Regions from separate parts of the Shewanella sp. HL-SH2 genome, predicted to be linked through region 1. Evidence: predicted binding sites of a transcription regulator. Region 1 holds the regulator's gene; each other region holds the start of a gene.
What was found. Region 1 encodes sigma-54, which starts transcription at its own class of promoters, with help from an activator protein. Its sites were predicted from a motif close to GTTGGCACGNNNNTNGNNT; they were not measured.
Positions count from the first base shown of each region.

Region 2: a site for sigma-54 is predicted at 2,540-2,558, ahead of flgF (flagellar basal-body rod protein FlgF). Genes of this name have one in related genera too.
Region 3: a site for sigma-54 is predicted at 2,560-2,578, ahead of ACRWP9_RS12055 (YccF domain-containing protein). Genes of this name have one in related genera too.

Region 1 is NZ_CP195035.1:1,063,091-1,072,832, reverse strand. It holds gene ACRWP9_RS04715 (KpsF/GutQ family sugar-phosphate isomerase) at 1-184, shown strand, start outside; gene kdsC (3-deoxy-manno-octulosonate-8-phosphatase KdsC) at 187-753, shown strand; gene lptC (LPS export ABC transporter periplasmic protein LptC) at 750-1,310, shown strand; gene lptA (lipopolysaccharide transport periplasmic protein LptA) at 1,297-1,884, shown strand; gene lptB (LPS export ABC transporter ATP-binding protein) at 1,881-2,612, shown strand; gene ACRWP9_RS04690 (RNA polymerase factor sigma-54) at 2,773-4,266, shown strand; gene hpf (ribosome hibernation promoting factor) at 4,293-4,580, shown strand; gene ptsN (PTS IIA-like nitrogen regulatory protein PtsN) at 4,583-5,026, shown strand; gene rapZ (RNase adapter RapZ) at 5,023-5,880, shown strand; gene ACRWP9_RS04670 (HPr family phosphocarrier protein) at 5,914-6,189, shown strand; gene ACRWP9_RS04665 (hypothetical protein) at 6,534-6,683, shown strand; gene ACRWP9_RS04660 (transposase) at 6,715-6,963, shown strand; gene ACRWP9_RS04655 (ABC transporter substrate-binding protein) at 7,357-8,346, shown strand; gene ACRWP9_RS04650 (diguanylate cyclase domain-containing protein) at 8,346-9,650, shown strand; gene ACRWP9_RS04645 (hypothetical protein) at 9,713-9,742, opposite strand, start outside.
Region 2 is NZ_CP195035.1:1,929,496-1,939,237, forward strand. It holds gene flgC (flagellar basal body rod protein FlgC) at 1-93, shown strand, start outside; gene flgD (flagellar hook assembly protein FlgD) at 118-906, shown strand; gene flgE (flagellar hook protein FlgE) at 969-2,333, shown strand; gene flgF (flagellar basal-body rod protein FlgF) at 2,605-3,348, shown strand; gene flgG (flagellar basal-body rod protein FlgG) at 3,360-4,148, shown strand; gene flgH (flagellar basal body L-ring protein FlgH) at 4,158-4,835, shown strand; gene ACRWP9_RS08415 (flagellar basal body P-ring protein FlgI) at 4,846-5,946, shown strand; gene flgJ (flagellar assembly peptidoglycan hydrolase FlgJ) at 6,007-7,197, shown strand; gene flgK (flagellar hook-associated protein FlgK) at 7,197-9,122, shown strand; gene flgL (flagellar hook-associated protein FlgL) at 9,133-9,742, shown strand, end outside.
Region 3 is NZ_CP195035.1:2,766,866-2,776,607, reverse strand. It holds gene ACRWP9_RS12070 (TIGR00266 family protein) at 1-567, shown strand, start outside; gene ACRWP9_RS12065 (EVE domain-containing protein) at 724-1,191, opposite strand; gene ACRWP9_RS12060 (substrate-binding periplasmic protein) at 1,336-2,097, shown strand; gene ACRWP9_RS12055 (YccF domain-containing protein) at 2,100-2,513, opposite strand; partial or broken gene ACRWP9_RS12050 (1-aminocyclopropane-1-carboxylate deaminase/D-cysteine desulfhydrase) at 2,717-3,693, shown strand; gene ACRWP9_RS12045 (hypothetical protein) at 3,984-4,157, opposite strand; gene ACRWP9_RS12040 (ChrR family anti-sigma-E factor) at 4,693-5,370, opposite strand; gene ACRWP9_RS12035 (sigma-70 family RNA polymerase sigma factor) at 5,363-6,013, opposite strand; gene ACRWP9_RS12030 (LON peptidase substrate-binding domain-containing protein) at 6,210-6,797, opposite strand; gene ACRWP9_RS12025 (chemotaxis protein CheV) at 7,243-8,184, shown strand; gene ACRWP9_RS12020 (DUF6435 family protein) at 8,225-8,407, opposite strand; gene ACRWP9_RS12015 (hypothetical protein) at 8,601-9,257, opposite strand; gene ACRWP9_RS12010 (DUF2750 domain-containing protein) at 9,327-9,686, opposite strand.

The DNA of each region.
Region 1 (9,742 bases):
CACCACGCCTATTTCACAGGTTATGACCAAAAAATGTGTCACTAGCCCGGCTAACATCTTGGCCGCTCAAGCGTTACAAATAATGGATGAGAAAAGCATTAATGGTTTGATTGTGGTCAATGACGCACACCAGCCTATTGGTGCATTGAATATGCTCGATATGGTCAAAGCAGGAGTAATTTAAACATGACAATAAATACGCACACTCACCAAGGTTTTTATGGCCCTATTAGTGATGATATTTGGCTGCGCGCTCAAAAAATTAAACTGCTTATTTGCGACGTTGACGGTGTTTTTTCTGACGGCCGTATTTACCTTAATAATAGCGGCGAAGAGTCAAAAGCATTCCATACACGAGACGGATATGGCGTTCGCTCAATATTAACCAGTGGCATTAATGTGGCGGTTATTACCGGACGAAAATCTAAAATTGTCGAAAATCGCATGACAGCTTTAGGCATCAAAGATATCTATCAAGGAATAGATGATAAATTTACTCCCTACGAGGAATTAATCAAAAAATATAACGTTACTGCTGAACAAGTAGCTTATATTGGCGATGACATGGTAGATTTACCTGTGATGAAAGTAGTGGGACTTGCTGTCAGCGTGGCCGATGGACATCCTTACGTGAAACAACATTGCCATATGATAACCACCATTAAAGGTGGTAATGGTGCCTTAAGAGAACTCACTGATTTGTTGTTATTAAGCCAAAATAAATTTGAAAGTGCCCATGGTATGAGCATATGAATCGAACCACACTGGCTATTTGTGCATTTTTTGGCTTAGCCTTGGTATTGTATTGGCAAGTACAAGTCAAACGTAACCAAATGGCGTTAATTAAAGATCCTAGAATTGAGCGACCTGATTTTGTGGCTGACAATCTTCGCACGACAGAATTTAATAAACTCGGGTTTATTGACAGCAAAGTTAGCGCCGAGCATATGGAACATTTCACCAGCACAAATACCACTTCATTTACTGCGCCTGTACTACTTCTTTACCCTGAAAATGGTAAAGCGCAGTGGCAAATAACAGCTAAAAATGCGACCTTAGATCAACATTCAAATGAAGTCAGTTTACATAACGATGTAGTAATTGATGCCATTGATATTGAAGAACCATTACAATCACTTGAAACTCAACAAGTCACCTTTAATTTAAACACTATGATAGGTCGTTCTGAAGAGTCAGTTACCATTAAAGGTAATGGTTTTATTATTCAAGGCTTAGGGCTATTTGCCGATCTCAATGCAGAACAAATTACCTTACTCAGCCAGGTAGAAGGGACATATGAACCACATTAAGTTTTTAACCACATTGCTCGGTAAAAGCAGTGTTATTTGCACTTTAGCGATTAGTGTATTGGCAGGCAACGCCGTAGCTAAAGAAGGCGATTTGAAGCAAGAGCTTAAAATTGCAGCCGTAAGTCAACGAGCAGACGTTAAAAATAATCAAATTATTTTTAACGGCCCAGTAAAAATTACCCAAGGCTCGATCAATATCGAAGCCGATGAACTGCGGGCATTTTCAGCTGAAAACGGCCAGACTAAAACGCTCATTGCGACCGGTAACCCTGCTACATTTTCACAAGAACTTGATGATGGTCGCATAGGTACAGCAAGCGCCAATGAAATTCGTTATGACTTAGCAACAACTGGACTGTTATTAACAGGTAACGCTAAGCTAGATCAAGCAGGCAGTAAAGTGACGGGTAACGTGATCCGTTACAATATCAATGCTCAGGAACTTATCGCTGAAAGTACCGGTAAAGGTGAAGATCGTGTTATTACCATTATTCAACCGGAAAATTTCCAAAATGATGAGTCACCAGCACAAAAATTACCTGAAATCCCGTTAAAAAAGCAAGGTAACCAATGACCCAAATTACCTTAACAGCTGAGAATTTAGCTAAAAGCTATAAAAGTCGTCAAGTGGTTAAAAGTGTCAGCTTAACTGTAAAAACAGGCCAAATTGTCGGACTACTTGGTCCCAATGGCGCAGGTAAAACGACCACGTTTTATATGGTTGTTGGTTTAGTCAAAAGTGACCATGGCCGCATTTTAATTGATGACGATGACTTAACTGCTGACCCAATGCATTTACGTGCGCGAAAAGGTATTGGCTATTTACCACAAGAAGCCAGTATTTTTAGAAAACTCAGTGTGCACGATAATATTATGGCCGTGTTGCAAACCCGAAAATCGATGACTTCGGATGAGCGAATTCAGGAACTGGAGCATCTTTTAGAAGAATTCCATATTACCCATATTCGCGATAGCTTAGGCATGTCGCTATCTGGTGGTGAAAGACGACGGGTAGAAATTGCACGCGCTTTAGCAGCCAATCCTAAATTTATATTGTTAGATGAGCCCTTTGCGGGTGTTGACCCTATTTCAGTGATTGATATTAAGAAAATTATTCTGCAACTCAAACACCGTGGCCTAGGCGTATTAATTACTGATCATAATGTCCGTGAAACACTTGATGTGTGTGAGCGGGCATATATTGTTAGCCAGGGGAATTTGATTGCCGAAGGCACCCCAACTGAAGTACTCAACAATCAGCAAGTTCGAGCAGTATACTTAGGCGAACAATTCAAGCTATAGTTAATCTAAATAGGATCTGAAGCACTTGCTTGGCAAAATGTTTCTGGCGACTAAGCTAATTGATCGTGTATAGGTAAAGTAAAACCATTTGTTAAAAAATTGCGACTATCACTCACTTTAATCAGTGTAGAAAGCCGAATTCTTCTAGGGATCAGCAGTAATGAAAGCTTCACTCCAACTTAAAATGGGTCAGCACCTCACTATGACCCCACAGCTGCAACAAGCTATACGTTTGCTGCAGTTATCATCTTTGGAGTTACAGCAAGAAATTCAACAAGTATTAGATTCCAATCCTTTGCTTGAAATGGAAGATGAATTTTCAGCACTTAGCAACAAAAATGATAACTCCAAAGACCTATCAGAAACTGACTTCAATGAAGTAAGCGCACCTGTAGTCGAAAAAGACACTTCAAATGTCGACACCGCAGAGTCAATGACTAAAGAGCAAATGTCTGAAGACTTGCCAATGGACACTACCTGGGATGAAGTGTACAGCGCCTCCCCAATGGCAAGCCCTGGTTCGGGTTCTGGCAGCATGCCAAATGATGACATGCCCTTCCAAGGTGAAACATCCGAAGGATTATACGAGCATTTAGAATGGCAAAAAAATCTAACCCCTTTTTCTGAAACAGACCTCGCTATTGCCACAGCCATTATTGATGCCATTGATGACACAGGTTATCTCACCCAAAGTACTGAAGATATTTTAGAAGCTATGGGCGATGATTCTGTCGAATTAGACGAAGTCGAAGCGGTACTAAAACGTATACAACATTTCGACCCTCTGGGTGTCGCCTCACGTAGCTTAAGTGAATGTTTATTGATTCAACTTGTTCAGTTTGCACCAGACACGCCCCATATTGATAATGCCAGAATGTTAATCAAAGATTATTTAGATTTGATTGCTGGACGTGATTTTCGCACACTCATGCGCAAAACTAAGCTAAAAGAAGATGAGCTGCGCGAAGCAATTGAATTAATTCAATCTTTAAATCCACGTCCTGGCACGATGATCACCCCACCGGATGATGAATATGTTATCCCAGACGTGTCAGTGACCAAAAAGAATGGCCGTTGGGTGGTTGAATTGAACCCTGATAACATGCCAAAAATAGGTATTAATCAACAATATGCCGCCATGGCAAAAAGCAGTAAGAGTTCAACAGACACTCAATTTATTCGAGGTCACTTACAAGAAGCCAAATGGTTTATCAAAAGCTTAGAAAGCCGCAGCGACACCCTGCTTAAAGTATCCAATTGTATTGTGCAATTTCAGCAAGGTTTTTTTGAGTACGGTGCTGAAGCCATGAAGCCTATGGTGTTGAATGACATAGCTGAAGCTGTCGAAATGCATGAGTCCACTATTTCGCGTGTCACCACACAAAAGTATATGCACACACCGCGCGGACTGTTCGAACTTAAGTATTTTTTCTCTAGCCATGTCAGTACTGATGATGGCGGAGAATGTTCGTCTACAGCAATTAGAGCTTTTATTAAAAAGCTGGTTGCTGCTGAAAACCAGAAAAAACCACTAAGCGACAGTAAAATGGCAGATCTTCTGGCAGAACAAGGGATTAATGTTGCACGTCGTACCATAGCGAAATACCGCGAAGCGATGATGATCCCTCCCTCAAACCAACGTAAGAGTTTATAATCTACCTAGGCAATTGGAGGATAAATATGCAAATCACCTTAACGGGTCATCATATTGAAATTACTGAATCACTAAGAGAATATGTCACAAGTAAGTTTACAAAACTTGAACGACATTTCGATCAGATCAATAATGTCCACGTAGTATTAAATGTCGAAAAGCAACAACAGATAGCTGAAGCAAAAGTCAGCTTGAATGGAGCTGAGGTATTTGCGACATCTGAACATGCTGACATGTATCACGCTATAGACGCCCTGATTGATAAACTCGATCGTCAGGTCATTAAACACAAAGAGAAATTAACTAAGCATTAATGATGGAACTTAGTACCATCCTGCAGCCGGAATGCACCTCCTGTGCCACACCGGGCAGTAAGAAAAAGGTACTGGAGCTTATCAGTGATTTAGCTGCAGCCCAGTACCCATCCCTCTCTTCACAAGAGATTTTTGAAAGCCTAGTGGCTAGAGAAAAAATGGGTAGCACAGGAATAGGCTCTGGCATTGCAATCCCGCATGGTCGTTTAACGTCCATCGTTCGCCCTATCGCGGTTTTTATAAAGTGCGAAGAAGCGATTTCATTTGATGCTATCGACAAACAACCAGTGGATCTCTTATTTGCATTACTGGTGCCAGCAGACCAGTGTCAGCAACATCTCAGTACCCTATCCTCAATGGCTGAAAAGTTATCGGATAAACATATTCTTAAGCAGTTACGAAAAGCAAGTAACTCAACTGAACTCTATCAGGTTATCACAGCATGAAATTAGTCATTGTATCCGGTCGTTCGGGCTCAGGTAAATCTGTCGCACTTAGGGTACTAGAAGACCTAGGTTACTATTGCGTTGATAACTTACCACTGCCCTTAATTGGACGGCTATTAGAACAGCTTAGAAACACCAATGAACTGGTGGCTATAAGTGTTGATGTTCGAAATATAGAAGAGCAAGGTAAAGTATTACAGCAGCAGCTAGCGTGGTTATCTGAGGATACGGAAGTCATAAGCTTTTTTTTACAGGCAAGTGATGAGGCACTACTAAAACGTTACAGTGAAACCCGACGACTACATCCTTTATCGAAAAAGAATATGTCCCTACAAGATGCGATTCAATTTGAAGGTGAGCTACTAGCGCCTATTTCTGAATACGTGGACCATTTTATCGATACATCTAAGCTAAATATTTATCAACTTAGTGATCAAGTACGTGAAATTTTAATGGGCAGTGTTGATAAAGAGTTAGTGATCAATTTTGAGTCATTTGGTTTTAAATATGGTATGCCCGCCGAAGCCGATTTTATGTTTGATGTACGCTTTTTACCTAACCCACATTGGGAAATAGAATTACGCCCCTTTACTGGATTAGATGAACCGGTACAGGAGTTTCTTGGCCAGCAACCGCTGGTAAATAAATTCATTTGGCAAATAGAAAACCTATTTGAAACATGGATGCCCCACTTAGAGCGCAATAACCGCAGCTACCTAACCATAGCTATTGGTTGTACTGGTGGCCAGCATCGTTCAGTTTATATCGCCGACCAGCTTGCTAAACGTTTTTCAAGTGGTAAAAAACATGTTGTTCAAGCAAGACATCGAGAGCTTATAAATAAGCACAAATAATCGCAATAAAGTTACTTGTCGGAACTTAACTAAATGAGTCTTTTACAGCGCCAAGTCATCATATCAAACAAGCTTGGTTTACACGCACGAGCGGCGACCAAACTGGCTATTCTTGCTAATGCATTCAATGCCAATGTTACCCTGATCCAGGGTGATAAAAAGGCCAGCGCCGCCAGTGTTTTAGGCTTATTAATGCTTGAAAGTGGCTTAGGTAAAACCATAGATATCATAGCTGAAGGGCCAGATGCACAATCTGCGCTTGATGCTATATGCGATTTAATTAATGACAAGTTCGAAGAAGGTTGTTGATCCTAATCACTTCCCCCAGCGATTGAATCTACTTTTTCATCATGAACCCACCTTTGCTTTAAAATAGCTAACCGTGTTTAATTTATTGAATTCCTCGCTTAACCAGAGCTAAGTTGAGGTTAAATTAATGCAGTTAGGATAATTTAAATCTCCCTCCGAATTAGTGCAATTGCACCATTATATTGCATACCCTACGACCACCACAGAAACCATAAAATCATAACGCATTGAAAATGAATAAAAAATAAATAAAAAAATAGTTGGCACGCTCTTTTCATATAGTAATTAGTACCTACAAAGTGGTACTAGATTTAAAGCTAGCAAGACTTATTGGAGAGAGCACTATGCGAAATACACAATTAACCTTAAATACGATTAATACTGTTTTTGGACATACTCTTAAATTGGCTAGCCCAATTTTTACAAAAATTCAGCAACACTACACATTTTTTGCCAATGTTGGTTTTAGTCAATGGGAAGTTGAAAAACGATAAATATCTGCATTCAAAAAAGTGGACTTTGATTATGAAAAAATACCTAAGCAATCGTTATCCAGACACACTAATCAATCAAGTGGTTAATCAAGTCACTAACCATAACCGCTTGTTATCAGAAGTAGCCAAGGAATATGGCGTTTCATCTAGAGTGGTATACCAATGGGTAAAATCAACGACTGAACCCGTTGAGGTTAAAAAAGATCTAATCACAGAACAAATAGCCACTTTACAAAGGCAAATCCAAAGCTTAAATAAACAATTGCAAATGATTGCATAAACCAGTTTCGGCAAGGGTGTTTGGATATATTCAATTATTCCCCAGTAATGGGATATATCAATGCAAACAACAACCACACATAATAATATGGCGCTAGAAGCCTAATAGTGACGCACTAACACCCTTGCCACTTTATCCGCACGACAATCCACAAGACAATCCACAAGACAATCCACAAGACAATAATTAGGCTAAGCCTTATTTAGCCCCTTAATAGTGAGTAATATTTTTACCGTTAACGCCAGCATTGAGATAATAAGGATTAGTCAAATTCAGATTGTAACTACGACTTTTTACTTACTTCTATAATAATTAACAGTTTTTTACTCAACAATTTAGCGAACATGTCTTTTAGCCACTACACTTACCATTATTAACTAAAATCAATTATGTATGAAATTTCAACTCCCAGTATTTATGTTGCTTGTTGCACTATTATTCGCATGTCAGCCCGATTCAACGGTTACCCCACAAAACAGTACGGTTAATGTTATCAAGATTGCAGTGTCTAATACTCCCTTATCGGCGCCTTTATTTATTGCACATAAAAAGGGTTTTTTTAAGCAGCATGGCTTAAATGTTGAATTAATTGAACACGAAGGTGGGGTAAAATGTTTTGAAGCACTTATCACTGAACAAGTCGATTTTGCCACCGCATCAGAAACTGTAGCTATGTTTAATAGCTTCTATCGTAGCGACTTTGCTATTTTAACCAGTTTTGTTGAATCTGATAATGATATTAAATTAATCAGCTTATCCGCGAAAAAGTATCAAAATCTAGCGAGTATTAAAAATGCCAAAATAGGTATCATCAAAGGTAGTGCCAGTGAATTCTTTTTTGATAGCCTACTGATACTTCATCATCAGCAAGACTTGCCTTTAGAAAGGGTCTACCTGAAACCTAATGAGCTATTAGCTGCACTAGAAAACGGTGAGGTAGATGCTATTTCAGCCTGGGAGCCATTGGGTTATCAAATATTACAAAGGAGTCAAAACGCTAACCAGGTTATGAGTACCAAAGGGCTGTATAACTTATCGTTTAACCTGCTCGGGTTAAAACAAAATCAAGTTAGTCTGAAAGATCGTCAAAGTTTACTTAAAGCGCTCAGTGATGCAATTGACTTTATTAGCGAGAACCCTACTGAATCGCAACTCATTGTCAGTCAAACATTAGACATGGATTTGCAACAACTGCGTTATTTATGGAAGGATTACTCTTTTCGAGTATCATTAAGTAATGCGTTAGTTTCAAACATACAGTCACAAGCCCAATGGGCAATTGACAATAGATTAGTCCTTAAAGATAATCGAATTGATGTCAGGATGATTATTGATAAACAGCTATTTGAATCCGCTATCAGTCAGCATCAGGATGAGCATTAATGACACTTGCGACACGACTAAAATTAACCGCTATTTTGTGTGCATTGTTAACGCTTGCAGTTGGTGAGGCTTTATTTCGAGCACACGACTACCAGCAGAAAATCTATCAACAACTTAACCACTCAATGCAAATTCAACTCAGCATTGACAGCCTTCGAAGCCAATTATGGCTTTATGAAGAATACGCTGACAAACTCAGTTTAACTGAGTTAAATGCCAGACAGGCTAGCTTAGCATTTGAGCTATCAAAAAACATGCAGTGGAATACTAAGCAACAGCAAGTATTAGATAATCTAAATCGCCTTAACACCAATATTAGAGTGCTATTTAATACTCAGCAGAGCTCAAAAAATGGCGAAACACCTGTAGAAAGAACCTCCACCTCAGTGCGGTTACTTAAAGTAAAATACAGCATGAATATTGAAAGAATGACTGAGGATATGTATCGTCTGCATCAACTGACCATTTCACAAGCAAAACAAACCCAACAATCTTTACTCATATCAATTTCCCTGGTCGTATTACTACTCTCTGCCATAGCAACCCTTTGGTCATCTATCACGCTGATTAGATTTAAACGCGGCATGAAAGCGCTTAATGACGGCATGCGAAAATTAGCTGCAGGTGACTTAGAAAGCCGTATTGCCTACACAATGAAAGATGAATTTTTCGAAATGAGCGACAATTTCAACCATATGAAGTCCTCATTACAGAACATCACCGTCAAAAAAGATCAGCTCAAACGAGAGGTCGCCAGGCAAACCGCAAAGCTAACCGCACAACAAGTCAAACTCACTTATTTAGCTGAACACGATGAACTCACCTCGATTTACAACCGCAGAGCATTTATAAAGCAAATTGATATTGCCATTGCCAGAGGCACAAGAAGGGATGAAAAGGCAGCGTTGTTGTTTATTGACCTCGATAGATTCAAAATTATTAATGATACTTTAGGCCATCAAATGGGGGATGAAGTATTAATTACCATAGCTCAGCGTCTCACTTCTCACCTTCGCAGCAGCGACTTTGTGGGCAGATTGGGTGGCGATGAGTTTGTTGTATGGTTAGATTATATTGATGATGTACATGATATTATTGCCAAAGTTAATCAGATAATCATGCTGATAGAGCAGCCTATAATAGCCAATGGTGAAATACTCAGTGTGGGGGCAAGCATTGGTATAAGTCAGTTTCCATTACATGGTAATAGTAGTGGTAGCCTTGTTACCGCCGCAGATACTGCCATGTATCTGGCAAAACAAAGTACTCATAACCACTACTGCTTATTTCAAAATACCAATTAAACCCGTTAGTCAGATATAATTACCAATCTATTTTGGCTGTACCTTTCATCGTTTGTATCCCTTTACTCTACTTTGATATAAGTTTCTGTAGA
Region 2 (9,742 bases), 870 kb from region 1:
ATGATTTCAGCTTCTCGCTCTTATCAAATGAATGTTCAAGTCGCAGATGCAGCTAAAACAATGCTGCAACAAACACTTAGAATGGGTAAATAACATGATTATTGTAGGAGGTAAATGATGAGCCTCGTTAATCCATATAGTAGCCAATCTTTGCCACAACAGGCATCTGCATTGTCTAATACCGGTACGGTTAGTAAAAATACCGTCCAATCGAACACGGCGAGTACGACAACAGGTAATCCATTTCTAGATGGTATTCGTTTACCTGATGCGCCTGAAACTCCTGCAGCGAAAGATCAAATGCTTAAGCAGGAAGATTTTTTTGCACTGCTTAGTCAGCAACTTTCAATGCAAGATCCGTTTAAGCCAGTTGATAATGATCAAATGATTGCTCAAATGGCTTCATTCTCAACAGTTGATGGTATTTCAAATTTAAATAAAGAAATTCTCAATTTGAATGGTGTAATGAGTTCAAGCCAGGCATTACAAGCTTCTAGTTTAGTTGGGCGCAAAGTGTTGATCCCATCAGACACTGGATCTATTTCGCCGGCAAGTCCTGAACTTAAAGGTGTGGTAAGTACACCTGCTGCTATTGATAAAATAAGCATTCGTATTGAAGATGAATCAGGTCAGTTAATTAAGACCTTTGATATTGATGGCAGTGCAGGCGGAAACGTCGATGTGACATGGGACGGTTTAGATAAAAATGGTAAACCTGTGGTTGAAGGTGCTTACGTCATTAAAGCTAGCGGTAAAGTCGATGGACAATCTCAAGATTTACCTGTTTCTACTTATGCACATGTGACGAGTGTTTCATTAGGTACAGCAGCAACTGGGGCGATTCTCAATCTTCGAGGTATTGGTGGCATTAAATTGACCGATGTACTTGCGGTGTCCGAATCATAAATTTAATAACGCTTGTGACAAGAAATTGTCATTAAAGAAAACCTGATTACTCGAGGTGAAATATGTCTTTTAACATCGCATTAAGTGGTATTGCAGCCGCTCAAAAAGATCTAAATACCACAGCCAATAACATTGCAAACGTAAATACTATAGGCTTCAAGGAGTCTCGTGCGGAGTTTGCCGATGTGTATGCTAACTCAATTTTTTCTAACAGCAAAACTGCAGTCGGTGGCGGTGTTGCTACAACTCAAGTAGCACAACAGTTTCACCAAGGTAGTTTACAGCTTACCAGTAACTCTTTGGATATGGCGATAAGTGGTGGAGGTTTTTTTGTGACCTCATCAGGGATTGGCACACGTGACCAATCATTTACCCGAGCAGGCGCTTTTAAGGTTGATTCAAACAATTATATGGTTGACTCAGCGGGCAACTTTTTACAGGGCTTTCCTGTGGATAAGGACGGTAATTCGACTTCAGTGAGTTTAACTACTACTCAGGCAATTAAAGTACCAGACACAGCAGGAAGTCCTATTATGTCTAGTAAAGTCGGTCTACAGATGAATCTAAATGTCGGTGAGTCACCTTTAGACCCTGCTGCATTTGATCCTGACGATGCTGATACATTTAATAATTCCACTTCAGTGACTATCTATGACTCATTGGGTGAATCGCATATCATGACCAGCTACTTTATTAAGCCTGAAAACGGTTCCTACACAGGTGAAAGTAACTGGGTTGCATTTTACGCCATTGATGGTAAACCAGTAAGTTTAGATGGTGCAGCAGGCCAATATAGTGTTGATACTACGGGTGATGGTTTAGTTGATGGTGCACCTCGTGATGCACAAACTGCAGGTGGTTGGAGAGGATCTGTCATAAAGTTTAATGACTCTGGTACTTATACCGGTAGCAATCCTACAGTGCTAAAAACTCTGCCACTGGGTGTTACTGGTGCCAATGTATTAGGGCCTGGAGCTGATGGCTCACAGACTGTTACGATTGATTTTAATAATCCGACACAATATGCCTCACCATTTGAAGTCACTGAGTTAACTCAAGATGGTACAACAGTAGGTCGATTAACTAACGTAGGTATAGGTGCTGATGGTTTAGTCACAGCAAGCTATAGTAATGGTTCTACTGTGCCTTTATCGCGAGTCGCTTTAGTTCGCTTTGCAAATGAGCAAGGTTTAACTCAGGTAGGGAATACTGCCTGGAAGGCGAGTTTAGATTCTGGCCCTGCATTAGCGGGCGAAGCAAATAGCGGTACTTTCGGAAGTATTCGTTCTTCATCACTTGAACAATCGAATGTTGACTTAACTACAGAATTAGTTGATTTAATCTCTGCCCAACGTAACTTCCAAGCCAATTCCCGTACGCTTGAAGTTAACAATACCTTGAACCAAACGATATTGCAGATCAGATAATAAGCTTCCTGACAGCACTCGTTTCATTGGTTTTTATAATATTAGCTTTAATAAGGTGTTGCCCATAGCGGCAACACCTTGCCTTTTATTTTCATTATTTTTTTTCACTTTCTCTTATCGGTGTTTTTTTGACACTTCATTCACAATACTATGTTTTAAATCGTATCCCCACCTAATTAAATCAGTTACTTATATTGGCCGTGATTGTTGGCATGCCCTTTGCTTTGTCTAGTTAGTATCTTTATTTAAAGCATTATTGACGGAGCGGCAAATGGACAAATTTTTGTATGTTGCAATGAGCGGTGCAAAGCAAGGCATGAATGCTCTTGCCGTTCGTGCGAACAACTTAGCCAATGCCAACACCGATGGCTTCAAATCGGATATGACCCAAGCAAGGTCAATGCAGGCGTTTGGCGAAGGTTTGCCTACGCGAGTATTTTCAATGATTGAAAGCCCCGGGTCTAATTTTTCTCCAGGTCCTATCAGAGAGACTGGTAATGACTTAGACATTGCCATTAAAGGTGATGGCTGGATTGCAGTGCAAGCGGCTGATGGGTCAGAAGCTTATACCCGTGCAGGACATTTGAAGTTCGATAGTACTGGACTGCTGGTTAATAGTCGTAATACGCCAATTATGGGCGATGCAGGCCCTATTGTTTTGCCACTGCCAATCGATAAAGTTCATATTTCACAAGATGGCATCATTTCAATTCGCCCTCAGGGAGCGACAGCTGAAGTGATTGAGGAAGTAGCCAGAATTAAATTTGTTAATCCGGGCAATGATCAAATGATGCGCGGTGAAGATGGCTTATTTCGCTTAATGTCTGGTTTGCCTGCACCCAAAGATCCCATGGTACAAGTTGAAAGTGGTGCTGTTGAAGGCAGTAATGTTAACCCTGTACATGAAATGGTGGCGATGATAGATATTCAGCGTCAGTACGAAATGCAAGTGAAGATGATGAAAAATGCAGAAGAAGCAGATCGCTCATCTTCATCGTTACTAAGAATTGGTTAGGAGTATTTATTATGCATCCAGCTCTGTGGATTAGTAAAACGGGTTTAGACGCCCAACAAACAGATATTGCGGTTATTTCAAATAATGTGGCGAATGCTAGCACCATTGGTTACAAAAAAGGCCGTGCGGTATTTGAAGATTTGCTCTATCAAACAATTAACCAAGCCGGTGGGATCAGTGCCGACAATACCAAGTTACCTAATGGTTTAAATCTAGGTGCGGGTACCAAAGTTGTTGCTACGCAAAAAGTGTTTACCCAGGGCAACATGCTCACAACCGACAATTCACTAGATTTAATGATTGAAGGTCCTGGTTTCTTTGAAGTCCAAATGCCTGATGGCACAGCAGCCTATACCCGTAATGGTCAATTTAGCTTAGATGATACCGGGCAAATTGTTACCCCTGGTTCAGGCTACGTATTGCAACCGCCAATTACTATTCCTGAAGATGCTATGAGTATTACTGTCTCTGCTGAGGGTGAAGTGTCAGTTAAATTGGCTGGTGCAACAGATAATCAGACAATCGGTCAGCTTACCATGACAGACTTTATCAACCCGTCTGGACTTGATCCACTGGGTCAGAATCTCTATACCGAAACCGGTGCCAGTGGCACGCCTATTCAAGGTACTGCTTCACAAAATGGTTTAGGGGCAATCCGTCAAGGCGCATTAGAAACATCGAATGTTAATGTGACAGAAGAATTAGTTAACTTAATTCAAAGTCAGCGGATCTATGAAATGAACTCGAAGGTTATTTCAGCGGTAGATCAAATGCTGTCTTATGTTAATCAAAATCTTTAGGGGGCAGTGATGAGTAAACTTCTTGTTTTAGCTACAACAGCCATGCTGTTAGTCGGTTGCAGTTCTACTCAGAAAAAGCCGATCCCTGATGATCCTTTTTACGCGCCTGTTTATCCAGAAGAACCTTCGACTCAAGTGGTGGCGACGGGATCTATATTTTTAGATTCACAAGCTTCAAGTTTGTACTCGGATCTTCGTGCGCACAAGGTAGGTGACATCATTACCGTTGTATTGAAAGAGTCTACCCAGGCGACCAAAAGTGCTAACAATGAAATGAAGAAGAATACCGGCCTGAGTGTTGAACCGCTTTATGCGGGTGGCGGTAATGTCTCTATTAAAGGGGTGCCGTTAGATTTACGCTATTCAGACAGCATGAATACCAAACGTGAAGCTGATGCTGATCAATCGAACAGTTTAGATGGCAGTATTTCTGCCAATGTAATGCAAGTACTGAGTAACGGTAACCTGGTTATTCGAGGCGAGAAATGGATCTCTATCAATAATGGCGATGAATTTATTCGCGTGACGGGTATTGTGCGCAGCCAAGATATCACACCAGATAACACAGTCGAATCAACACGAGTAGCTAATGCTCGTATCCAATATAGCGGAACCGGCACCTTTGCCGATACCCAAAAAGTGGGCTGGTTAAGCTCGTTCTTTATGGGTGAGTGGTGGCCTTTTTAAGGGGTAGAACATGAATATTAAACCTATTTTAGCCTTGATTTTCACTGCATGTATGGTCATTACCACACCCACTGAAGCACAGCGTCTTAAAGATATTGCCAATGTGCAAGGTGTTCGTAGTAACCAACTGATTGGTTATGGGCTTGTTGTTGGCTTGCCTGGTACTGGTGAGAAGACTCAGTACACCGAACAAACCTTTAAAACCATGTTAAAGAACTTCGGTATAAATTTACCCGATTCAGTTAGACCTAAAGTGAAAAACGTTGCAGTGGTTGCGGTTCACGCTGACATGCCAGCTTTCATTAAGCCCGGTCAAACAATAGATGTCACCGTATCAAGTATTGGTGAGGCTAAAAGTTTACGTGGCGGAACCTTGATTCAAACCTTTATGAAAGGGGTCGACGGTAATGTTTACGCCATTGCACAGGGCAGTTTAGTGGTAAGTGGCTTTAGCGCCGATGGCTTAGACGGTTCAAGCGTTATACAGAACACCCCAACAGTTGGACGTATTCCTAGTGGTGCAATTGTAGAACGCAGTGTGCTATCACCGTTTGCAAGTGGTGATCACCTAACCTTCAACCTACGCCGGGCTGATTTTTCTACCGCTAAGAGAACCGCAGATGCCATCAATGATTTGTTAGGACCAGGCATGGCGAGAGCTTTAGATGCCAGTTCAATTCAAGTTAGTGCGCCAAGAGATGCCTCACAACGAGTGTCATTTTTAGCGACCTTAGAAAATGTAGAGGTTGAACCAGCTGACGAGTCAGCCAAAGTGATAGTGAACTCTAGAACCGGCACCATAGTTGTGGGCCAAAATGTGCAATTGCTACCCGCAGCGGTTACCCATGGTGGACTCACAGTCACTATAGCTGAAGCAACACAAGTGTCTCAACCTAATGCTTTGGCTGGGGGAGAAACCGTTGTTACCACCAACACGACTATTGACGTACAACAAGATGATAGACGTATGTTTATGTTTAACCCAGGAACCACCTTAGATGAATTAGTGCGCGCAGTGAATTTAGTCGGTGCAGCTCCTTCAGACGTTCTGGCTATTCTTGAAGCATTAAAGGTGGCAGGCGCTTTGCATGGTGAACTTATCATCATTTAAATATTGGCACTTTTTTAAAGTGATTATTTAAATAAGACCGACTTCTGTTACGGGACTACTATGGAAAAGCTGTCAAATTCTTCGCACTTTCTGGATCTAGGGGGACTGGATTCACTTCGTGCTCAAGCCCAGAAAGACGAGAAGGGCGCGCTTAAAGAAGTGGCTAAACAGTTCGAAGGTATTTTTATTCAAATGCTGATGAAAAGCATGCGAGATGCCAACGAAGCATTTAAGTCAGATAGCCCTTTTAATAGTGACGCCACAGCTTTTTATGAGCAAATGCGTGACCAACAAATGTCGATGGATTTATCAAACAAAGGCATGCTGGGCCTAGCAGAGCTAATGGTCCAGCAGCTTTCTCCTGAGGATAGCCCTATGACACCTGCATCAGTATTGCGTGGCAATATTGATGGGAATGTCATTCCAGCTATGGTTGTGAATGGCGCAAATGAGCTCAACACCTCTTCTTTATCTCCGTCTTGGACTGCGAACAACAATCTAGGCAGTTCGCAGACTTTAGCTGGTAAAAGCGACATTTTAATGGCAACACCTGTGTCGTCAATTTCAGATAAACAAACCATGGATTCAATCTTAGCCGGCAAGGTATCGCCAAGTGGCACAGATCATCTTAACGGCAAAGTATTGCCTACAGCGGTCGCATCTACTGCGGAAGAAAAGTCTGTAGTAAGTTCAAAGCGTATAAGTAAACCAATACTTAACACAGCATCTACACCTTCAATAACTGAGGTAATCAATAAATTTAATGATCCACAACACTTCATATCTGTGTTGTATCCCCATGCCGAAAAAGCGGCTAAGCAGTTAGGCACAACACCAGAAGTGTTAATCGCTCAATCGGCACTTGAAACGGGTTGGGGTCAAAAAGTTATTCGTAAACAAGATGGCAGTATGAGCAACAACCTATTCAATATTAAAGCCGATAAACGTTGGCAAGGTGATAAAACAACAGTGAATACACTTGAGTTTGAAAAAGGTATTCCTGTTCAACAACGTGCTGATTTTCGAATGTATGAAAGCTTAGAGCAAAGTTTTAATGATTTTGTGTCGTTTATTTCTCAAAACGATCGCTATCAAGATGCGCGCAAAGTGGCCAGTGAGCCGCGTCAATTTATTCATGCTTTGCAAAAAGCGGGTTATGCCACCGATCCACACTATGCCAAAAAAGTGATCAGCGTAATGCAGTCTGTAACTGAAGGACTTAAGTCCGTAATACCTGTGGAGACTAAATAATGGCTATCGATCTACTGAATATTGCTCGTACAGGTGTACAGGCATCGCAATCACAATTGGCGGTTACCAGTAATAATATTGCCAACGCTAATACCCAAGGCTATCACCGTCAGGTGGCGAACCAAGCAAGTACAGAGTCTCAACGATTAGGCAATAGCTTTTATGGCACTGGCACTTATGTCACTGATGTTAAAAGAGTGTACAACGAATTCGCTGCCCGTGAGTTACGCATTGGTCAAACTAGCTTAAGTGGTGCTGAGGCGACTTATTCAAAGATGAGTGAATTGGATCAACTTTATTCACAAATCGGCAATATGGTACCTGCAGGACTCAATAATTTTTTTGGCAGTATTAATAGCGTAGCTGATTTACCTACAGACATAGGGATCCGCAGCAGTGCATTAAGTTCAGCCGAACAATTGGCCAAAACGATGAATCAAATGCAATCGCATTTAGATAATCAAACTAAGCAAACCAATAGCCAGATTGAGTCAATGACGGTGCGCATTAACGAAATTAGTAAAGAGTTGGGCAACCTCAACTTAGAACTAATGAAGTCTAGTGGTGATGACAGTCAATTGTTAGATAAACAAGATGCACTAATTCAAGAGCTTAGCCAGTATGCTCAGGTGAACGTCATTCCATTAGACACCGGTGCTAAGTCTATTATGTTAGGCGGGTCTGTGATGTTGGTATCGGGCGAAGTGTCGATGTCAGTTGGCGTAACTACTGGAGACCCTTATCCAAATGAGCCTCGTATCACCGCAAGTACCGGTAATCAGTCACTGATTATTAATCCCTCTAAGTTAGGTGGACAGTTAGGTGCTTTATTTGATTTTCGTTCAGAAACCTTAGTGCCTGCCAGCCAAGAGCTAGGCCAGCTGGCTTTAGGTATTGCTGATGCATTTAATGAAATGCAGTCAAAAGGGTTCGACTTAAATGGCAATGTTGGCAAAAACCTATTTCGCGACATTAATGATCCATTAATGTCATCTGGAAGGGTTGGTGAGTTCTCTACTAATACAGGTAATGCAAAAATTAGCGTCAATGTTGATGATGTTGGCAAGTTAAGTGGTGGTGGCTATGACTTATCTTTCACCGCGCCGGCGACTTATAAATTAACTGATACCCAAACAGGTAAAGTTAGCCCATTGACATTAAATTCACCTGGAGAGTTAGTCGGTGGTGACGGCTTTACTATCAATATCAGCACTGGTGCAATGAATGATGGCGACAAGTTTGAAATCCGCCCAACCTCTGGTGCAGCTGCTGGGTTAACCATGATAATGACCGACCCTAAAGGTATTGCTGCAGCAGGGCCTAAAATTACAGCAGATGCTACAAATTCAGGTGACATGGAAGTGAAAGTGAGTGCTGTTAGCCGTACGACAGCTGGGTTTCCGCTTACTGGCAGTGAGCTCACTGTTCGCGTAGATAGTGCCGCCAATACTTTTGAAGTGTTAAATGCAGCGGGTATTTCTTTAGGTGCGCCTAGCGCTTTTACGCCTCCTACAGTCAATACCGGTTATGGCTTCAGCATCGAAATTGATGACACATCTGCAGCAGGTGTTACTGACAGCTTTACTTTCGACTTATCCTTTGCAGAAGGTGATAACAGCAATGCAGTTGCAATGGCAGAAATGGCTGACGCCAAATTAATGAACGGTGGAACAACCACGCTCGTCGGTGTGTTTGAAAACACTAAATTAGATATTGGCAGTAAAACAAAAGCTGCTGAAGTGAGAGCGGGGTCAGCGGATGCTATTTTTCAGCAAGCTTATAACCGAGTGCAAAGTGAATCAGGTGTCAACCTTGACGAAGAAGCTGCTAATTTAATGCGTTTTCAACAAGCTTATCAAGCATCCGCCAGAATAATGACAACAGCACAAACCATTTTCGATACTTTATTAAGCTCGGTTCGTTAGGAGGTAAATCATGAGAATTTCTACCGGACAAATGTTTAATCAAAACACCAGCAGTATTTTACAAAAGCAAACTGCGACAAACAAAATTATGGAACAACTTTCTAGCGGAAAAAAAGTGAATACCGCGGGAGAAGATCCTGTTGCAGCAATAGTGATTGATAACCTAAAGCAAAAAAATGCCTTAGTCGATCAATACGCCAAAAATATTGACTATGCGACAAATCACTTATCCATTAGCGAAAGCAAAATTGGCAGTGCAGAAACATTAATTTCATCTATGCGCGAACAAGTACTACGAGGCGCTAACGGCAGTCTTAGTTCAGTTGAGCGGCAAATGGTTGCCGATGAAATGAGATCAAGTTTAGATGAGTTACTTTCTATTGCTAATAGTAAGGATGAATCAGGTAATTACTTATTTTCGGGCAATAAAACAAATTCTAAACCTTTTGCTTTTGACGCTAATGGTGAAATTGTTTACAGCGGTGACTCTGGTGTCAGAAAAAGTGTTGTCGCATCTGGAATCGTAATGGCGACAAATATACCAGGAGATACGGCATTTATGAATGCAGTAAATCCCCTTGGCGACTACGGCGCCAATTATTTGTCATCACAACAAGGCG
Region 3 (9,742 bases), 1.7 Mb from region 1:
TTACTTGGCGCTGGTAAGCGGGCGTTTTCCGGTGAAAGTATTTTCATGACTCACTTTACTAATGATGGGCACAGTAAGCGTAAAGTGGCTTTTGCAGCTCCTTATCCAGGTAGTGTTTTAGCGGTCGATTTATCTCAGCATAATGGTGAGCTTATCTGTCAAAAAGACAGTTTTTTAGCTGCAGCACTGGGCACAAACGTTACCATGAAATTTAATCGTCGTTTAGGAGCAGGTTTTTTCGGCGGGGAAGGTTTCATATTACAAAGTTTGAAAGGTGACGGTATGGTATTCATTCATGCAGGTGGCACCTTAATTAGAAAAGAGCTTCATGGAGAGTCATTGAGGGTTGATACTGGATGTATAGTCGCGTTTTCTCCTGGAATTGATTACGACATTCAACGAGCCGGTTCGCTTAAGTCTATGGTATTTGGCGGTGAAGGGTTGTTTTTAGCTACTCTACAAGGGCACGGAACCGTTTGGCTACAATCGTTACCATTCTCTCGTATGGCTGATCGTATTATCGCCCATGCACCTACTACTGGCGGTACATCAAAAGGTGAAGATTAATAATCTATTAATTAATCAATTTTATAGTGTTTAAAAATATCAATTATCCAAGATTATTCGTAAATTCAAGTAAGAGTGCTTACTCAATATAAGGTAAGCATTTTGATTTTTATAAAGGTAAAACTTTATGAGTAATAATCTGAATATATTTACTCTTCAAGCCCTACTACAAAGTGATAGTATGTATTTGAATTCAGATTCTTTGACTGGTTGAACACTTAATCTTGCACCTTTTGCCACTAACACCATATTAGCTAATTCCATGTCAGCTTTAAGTTGTTTCAGGCTTATCTGATTAACAAACTTCTCAATAAATGATATTTCAACCTCAACCCAGCGAGGTTTCAAAGGATCAGATTTAGGATCAAAATACGGTGATGAGCTATCAAAAGCACTTAGATCAGGCTGTGAAGATTGGCTTACTTTAACGAGTCCTACAATTGCAGGCTCTTTGCAGCTTGAATGATAAAAGAGCACTAAATCATTGACGCGTACTTGATCTCGTAGGAAATTCCTGGCTTGATAATTTCTAATCCCTTGCCAAGCTGATTTTTGTCCACTGCACCTTTGTAAATCATCTATACTGAAGTCATCAGGTTCAGACTTCATTAACCAATATTTCATATATCACACCAAGTAGTCATTTTGTACTATTATCAGAACAAGAATATATATAAATAAGACTCTGATGGTAGCTTTTTGATACCACTATCGACAAGGTTTTCTATATGATTTTTATCTCAAGAGTAACGTTATGGAGATGGAGTGATGTTAATGTTATCTAATGGCATAAGAAACCAGCATTTATACATATTTTTGTCGCTATTTATATCTAGTGCTGGTGTATCAGACACTCTTGAATTATCAACGCTAGACTGGCCACCGTTTAGTGGAGCTGAGTTGACTGAAAAAGGTATTGCTACTCGTATAGTTAAACATGCTATTGCTTATGACAACCATCAATTAAAAGTCACAGTTGTTCCTTGGGTTCGTGCTATTAGAATGGTAAAAACGGGGGCTAAAATAGGCTATTTCCCTGAATACATTAATGTTACAAATGAGTTTATTTTTTCTCAGTCTTTAGGCGCAAGTCCGATAGGTTTATTGGAGCTTAAAAATAACCCGATTGTTTGGGATACATTTACTGATTTAAATAAATATGTATTAGGCGTGGTAAAGGGGTATGTAAACACAGACGAGATAGACACTATGATTGCTAATGGTGAGCAAAAATACGAAGAGGCCATGAATGAAAAGCAGAATATATTAAAATTAGCAGCCGGACGTATTGATACAATTGTAATCGATTTAAATGTTTATCAATACTTAAAAAGTGATCCAAAAATTGAAAAAATATCACATCTACTGCAAATCAATAATAAAATCCTTGACTCTAAGAGCTTGCATGTTGCATTAGCAAATAATAAAGAGGGTGAAAGGTGGCTTAAAATAATTAACGATGGCTTATCAAAATTTGAACCTCAAATAATGCTGGATGCTTATTTACAAGAAATAAATAAGCATCCCTAATGTTAATACTGTTCGTTTGGTACCACAGTTTGGCCGATAGGGGTTAGACTTAATAATGCCAGTTTAAGGTGCTGAATGCCAAATGGAATACCAATAATCGTCACAAAACACGCTAGCGCATGAGCTAAATGACCTATCGCTAACCAAATTCCAAAAAACACAAACCAAACAATATTACCGATTAATCCTATGGTACCAGTTCCTAGATCTTCAACACCCGTTAAGTGTTTTCGGTTGACACTTTGCTGGCCGAATGGCCAAAACGCCATCTCACCAATGACGAAACAAGCCCGTCCAAAGGGAATACCAATAATACTAATAAAACATAGTAGCCCCGCAAGCCACCAGGCTAGACCCATTATAAATCCACCTAAAATAAACCATGCAATATTAAAAACTAGTCTAAAAATAGCCATATCTTTTTCCTTTTACAACTGAAATATGAGATTAATATTGATATCTAAGCAGGGAATGTGCCAAGGCTTAAGATATTGATCTAAATGGTTAAATTGATTTTTATTTGGATGAAGTAAACTAAGAATTAAGATTTAGACTAAAAATGAGTGATTTTAACTAATTTTAGTTACAATGACCCTAATCAATTTTAATGGTGTTATAAATGCTAAGTCATAGTCCAACAGATACAATTAATTTTGCAGGAAGACAAATATTCGTCAAGCGCGATGATAAATTACACCCTGATTTTAGTGGTAATAAAGCCCGAAAATTTTATCATTTCCTTATCAATGACTTTCCTAAAGTGACACGAATAGTGGGATCGGGTTCGGCTCAAGCAAATTCATTATATTCGCTATCGGTATTGGCAAAAATGAAAGGCTGGCAGCTAGATTATTATGTAAGTCATATTAGTGCTTATATAAAGTCACAATTACAAGCTACGCCTGCTATTGTGTCAAATTTTACTCAAGCCCATCATAACGGTGCCAATATTATCCAAGTTGATTGGGACCAAGCTGAACTCAGTGGCTGCAAGCATTTGGATGAGGTAATAAACATATTTAGGCCTGAATACCTAAATCGATATTCTGAGCAACAAATACTGTTTATTCCTGAGGGGGGAGATGTGAATATGCTAAAACTGGTATCTACCAGCTTGGTTGTGAAATTATAGATTGGGCTAAAGGACAAAATATATCCGCTCTTTCAGTATATCTTCCATCTGGCACAGGTACGACAGCAGTTTTTCTGCAACAGTATTTTATAAAAAAATGCCAAAAGGAAATAATTGATATTAAGGTGTTAACTTGCAGCACTGTTGGCGGTGATACATATTTAGCAAATCAATTTTGTGAATTAAACCCAGATAAAACCCAGCATCCCACTATTATTAATGATGGTAATAAGTATCACTTTGGTAAGTTGTATTTGCCCTTATTTGAGTTGTGGAACGATGTGCTAAAAACAAGTGGAATAGAGTTCGATTTATTATACGACCCTATTGGCTTGAGCGTGTTGAAGCGCTACATAGAAGCGAATCAATGCCAAGATAGGCAAGTTTTATATATTCATCAAGGCGGTTTGTTAGGGAATGCAACTATGCTACCCAGATATACACGTAAGCTTGCTAATAGATAACTGATTGCTATATGCAGTATGTAGAGGGATTAATATTGAATATATATTTTATAGAATAACACTCTATCTACAACTGCATTGCAACATAATAATGTCGTTATACAGATATATAAAAGTTAACTTCATTAATTGAAGTTGTGGATAAGAGTTTTTTGAATGTGTGATAAAGAGATTTTATCAGTTTGCCCTGTTGTTAATAAACGCCCGGTAAATGAGAGGAGAATACCGTTAGCCAGGTTTATTAAATAACAGAGCAAATGATTTACGCCTAAGCGTAGGGGATGTACTTATTACTTATTCGAACTAATCAGCCATTTCATAAAGTTTACGGCTTCAATGCGTTTTGAAAAAGTTGTTTTGTTTTTACCTTGTGAATCGGTAAAAGCAATTGAGTTTTTGTTTGATGAAATAGAATTAACAGGAAAGTTAACTGTAATTTCGTGTCCGTTAAATTGGTATGACATTATCATACTCCTTATAATTTATGCTCACCCTTAGGTGATGTAAGTTTTAACAATATAATTCCCTTAATATTTTTCGTGTTGCGAAAGATTTAAGTTACTAGATTAAGTTACCTTATCAATCTTACACTAATCAAGTCTTTATGTGAGAAATATGTAAAAAATATGTAAAAAATCTTAATTATTAATTAAAGGTTGTTTTACAATTAACTCAATTATTTAATGTGTAGATAATACATCAAATGCTTGACAGTGATAGTTGACCATAGGTTTATGACAAGCCCATTACAATGAGAATAAATATATTAATGGATACTAATTGTGTATCAACATAGATAAAATCAAAGGCGCTTGTGGTGGTTTACAAAGGAAGTTGAGCAGACTTACGATAGGTAAACAGATAAACAAAGTAATTAAACTTTAATGATAATATATGTAAAATACCTGTTTGGCAATAGATATTACTTATTTATTACCAAACAGCACAATCACAAAAATTATCTGTAATAAGCATCACAGTTAAGCTCAACACCCCACCTTAATAAATCAACTCACCAATAGGGTTTAACAGTTTGCTAAAACCTTTAGTAAAATACAATGGTGCGTCAACTATGGTGTAGCATAAACAACCTGACATTGTTTTAGGAGAATGTTCATGGTTCTCATCAAGTAGCATGAAGTCTCCTGGCTTATAACTGTTGAACTTATCACTAAATTCACCTGCTAATAGTAACGTTAGCTCAGAACCTTTATGGGTATGTTCAGGAATTTCACCGTCTGCAGCTATGTGTAATAAGCTGGCCCTTGCTTTATCTTCACCTGTATTTAAGCGCAGGCGGCTGACTTTACCAATACCCTGCCACTGAGCGTTAATCTGATGTCTAAATGCTCTTGGTAAAGTATAAGACTCACCTTTAACTGATACTTCAAACGTACCCTTGTCTACTGGGCGATGTGGTGTTGAATCAAGTTCATCCAGTGTGCTATCCAACATTTTTTCTAACAACAAATCCATGTCTATATCTGTTGTCGAATCGTTGCTGAAACTATCAATGTTAAACGCTTCAACGGTTTGCTCATTGGTTAATAGTGATAAAGATTTGTGGCAAATATCACAAAGTTCGGCATGGGCTGAAACCGCCAATGACATTGATAGCGGTAGTTCTCCCTTAATATGAAGTAGTAATAATTGTTCGTTAGGATGATAATTAATCATAATGTTTCTCCATAAAGCCTTTTAACTTCTCTAAACCTAAGCGTAATCTTGATTTAACTGTACCTATAGGTATCTCGAGTTTGTCTGCCAATTCTTGCTGTGTCATTTCTTGCATGTATATGCCCTGTACAACTTCACGTTGTAAAGGAGGTAATTCGTTAACGTGAAGTAACAGAGTGCCTGTAAGCTTAAAATCATCTTCGTTATTTTCAGCATCATCTGACTCGAAAAGTGGCCAAATGTCATCACCAAATGAATCTTCACGGTTGTGCTGCACTTTTCTGAGCATATCGAAGCATTGGTTACGCATGATTGTAAAAATCCAGGTGCTAACAGCGGCTTTATCGGGATTGTATAAATGCGCTTTAGTCCACACTCTGGTCATGGTTTCTTGAACCAAATCCATTGCTAATCCCTGCTGATGTAATCGTTGATTACCAAAAGCATTAATTTTTGAGCCAAAGTGGCTGAATAACTTAGCAAATGATGCTTTACACCGCACGTTAGCCACTTTTAACATCAACGCTGCTAACTGTTCCGCATCGTGCTCTTTACTATTAGACAAATTTATTACACCGTTTCGTTTTGCAATACTTGCCTTATCATAACGATTTTGTGCACTTTGTGATTGAAAATTTTCCATTATCTTCACTCGCGTCTTTTTTGTGGGCCGGTTATGTACTTTTATACGCTCGATAAATGAATTGGATCACTTTTAAACCAAATAAATAAAAAAATAGTTTTCCATGTGTAGCATGCAATTACAACACATTTACAATAACTCGAATTAATTTTTAACAGATTAAATAGTCTATTGATCAATCCGCATAGTAATAAGGTTAACTGATTATATCTGCGAGAAATGTTTGTGCCATATGATGGTCGTGACTATTGATACAGCGGTACTTTTCGGCAGCACTTATGGGAATTATTTCTAACCATCGCTGACAGACCCATGATATATCTTGAAAATTTTCTTGCTGATAGTGGGCTAAGTGAGCAGGGTATTCTCTAAGTATATCTTTAAGAGTGTCACTGAGTATCTTGTCACGCTGCTGAAGCTTATCTGGCTTATTTTTCGAATTTAATGCATTAATTTGTGACTCAGGCCAATCTTCAATGAGTGAAACCTTAGCGCGTTTCAATCCATCTTGTTCGACGCTAACATCTTTAATAATAAATTTTTGCTCACCGCGGATACTTATACCCAAAAGACCATCATTGAGTGTTTCAAAGTCAATGATTTTGCATAACGTGCCTATAGGAAGTATCTCCTTTTTATCATCACTGAGCATGCATAGTCCAAATCCCACTCCTGTTTTGAGCGACTCGGTGACTAAACGTTTGTATCGAGCTTCAAAAATGCGCAACTGACTATACCCTTGAGGTAATATACAGATCGGCAAAGGAAAAATTGGAATTATCATAACCAGCCTTTATATGAACAATGTAAACTGACAATTTATACGAACTTAATAGGTAATTGATCACATTCGTTTTGTCGTTTTATTCAAATTTGATAGACGTTAACAGTGTGAATAGGCTCGTTGTGTGTCTGCAGCAGTTTTTCTTGATGAGCATTAGTCGTTTTCTAATTATCATGTTGGCATCTTTTAACTTTAATGTTTTGCACGCTTGATGTTACACCTTTAAAAACAGAAGCTTTTGCCATTTGTTGATAATATTTTTGTTAAATTTTAATTAAACAGAAGTGAGCTATAATCTCATTATTAGGAAAAAAATAGCTTAGATACTAAATCTAGTCATCAGAGAGTCATCTTTTTGCTGATTTATGTTTATAATGATAAATATGATGTGCAGTGCCTAGCATAATTAGTCACGACTTGTATTTATAGATTGGTGGTAGGTTTAATGAAGAAAGTGCTCGATAGTGTTGATCAACGTACTAATCTAGTGGGTGAGAACCGCTTGGAGTTATTGCTGTTTCGAATTAACTCAACTCAGCTATTTGCAATTAACGTATTTAAAGTCAAAGAAGTCGTCAAAGTGCCATCGTTAAGCGCTCTTCCTGGCAGTAATAACAGTATCGCTGGAGTTGCTAACATTAGAGGCACTTCTATACCTGTGATTAATTTACGTGGCGCTATTGGTTTTTCTCCTTTACCAATTACCGATGACTGTAATTTAATTATTACTGAGTATAATCGCAGTATACAAGGTTTCTTGGTTGGTAAAGTGGAACATATTGTTAACTTGACCTGGGGAGACATTATGCCACCGCCTAAAATGGCAGGTAAAAACAATTATCTAACTGCAATAACTCGGTTAGAGGACCAAGGTCAATCCCGCTTAGTATCGATTATTGATGTAGAGAAAGTCCTCGCTGAAATTATTAACTATGATATTCGGTTATCGGATGGTGTTTTGGATGAGGCTTTAGCCCCGCAAATGCCTGGTCGTAAAATATTAATTGTTGATGATTCAAGTACTGCCAGAAGACAGGTCAGAGAAACACTCAGTCAGCTGGGTATTGAAATTATTGAAGCGTCAGACGGGTTGCAGGCGTTGAACTTACTTAAGTCCTGGGCGGATAATGGCCAAAATGTCGCTACTGAATTATTAATGATGATAACGGATGCTGAAATGCCAGAGATGGATGGCTATAAGCTCACTTCTGAAGTGCGTGCAGATCCTCGAATGGCTTCGTTATTTATCACATTAAATACGTCTTTGAGCGGCAGCTTTAATAATGCAATGGTTGAAAAGGTTGGCTGCGATGCTTTTATTTCGAAATTTCAGCCTGACTTATTAGTAACAGGTGTTCAAAATAGGTTAAGAGATATTCTGGGGTAAACTTTCAAATGGCTCATTACGAGCCTATGACTAATATAGTTTAAATAGGCTTTTTCTGATTTTCTAATGCACTAATCTCAGCCTCTATCAGTGCAGCTTCTGCTGTAATCATAGAATAAGATTTAATATCACCATTGCGCTGCGCGTGCATCGCTTTTTCAAGTTTTGACTCATAAAGTTTAGTGAGTTTTTTTATCGGGTCTTGTCTGAATAATGAGAACATTTTAATCACTTGTATGTGGATAATACTAATTTATACGATAGAACATTGTTTTTGGTTTCGTTGGATTTAAGATTATTTCCCATAACGAGAAGCTTCGGCTATTTTACGGCAAATTATTAGTGCTAACTATTGGTTTTTCTCTTGAAACGATGTTTATAGTAAGTCAAATTCTGCGAAACTGTTAGTCTGTAATTTAGCGGTCTAAATCTTCAAGTAGTTCTTGTAGAATTTTTTGTTGCATACTTTTAGTCACGCCAATATTAAGTCTGGCGAGCTTGATTGCATGACCAAATTGATCTTTACCTAAATAAGTCACCAACTGCTTTAAAAACTCTTCATCTAACGCCAATACTTGACAGTAATGCTTAATGCCTTGATTTAGGTTGTTGAATTGTAAGCCATCAAATTCGAAGCCTAAGGTATTAGTTCCTGCAAACAAGGGGTCATCTTCAAAGTGATTATCATCAATACTTAGCGCCCAGCCTAAAGCATTGATTCTTTTTTGAGCAATCTTGAACATCATCCAAGCGCTCTTTTTAAAGCCCCCAAAAATTCTACAATCAAATTCAGATTCTGCTAATTCTTGTTCGGTCCAATTAATGCCAATTGCCAAATCCTTATGGTAACGCTTCATTAACTGATCTTTAACCGCTTCACGACAATCCCAGATAGAGGTTAATAAGTGCTTTTGTGCCAGCAACTTACATTCTTGACATGCTGGGACGGTTAATGATGGGTGAGGAGTATGCGCCATACGCCAATAAGGCAACTCTGCATGGCAGGGTTCATCACAAAACCAACACATGTGGCGTTTATCGAAAGGAATGTCGACCATAGTAGGGTTTGTCATATTGGATACTTAAGCAAAAGGTAATGGGCAAATGCACTGAGATGAATATCCCAGTGCAAGTAACAATAATTAATCTTTTTCGATATCAACTAAGCTTTTTGCTAATACAATTGGGTCTATTTCAAAACACTCTTGATCGCTTTCCCAGTTAACACCCACTAAAACGCCATCATCATTTAAGTCGCCAACCCAATACTCAAGAAAGTCGACCAAAGTGATACTAACCGCTGTGTATTCAGCCCATTCTTCGGTGCAATGACTTTTGGCAGTAGTTTCTGACGACCACAGTGGCATAACATCAGTTTCTTCAAACTCAGATGAATCACACACAACCCATCCTTCGCCTGTTTCGTCCTGAAGACCCCAAACGATTTGGTGTTTTTTTACACTTTCGATGAAGCTAGTTAACGTCGGGTTTTGTTCGGTCATGATCATTCTCATTAAGTGAAGTTAAAAACGGTTTCATTATACTGAATACCTACTTT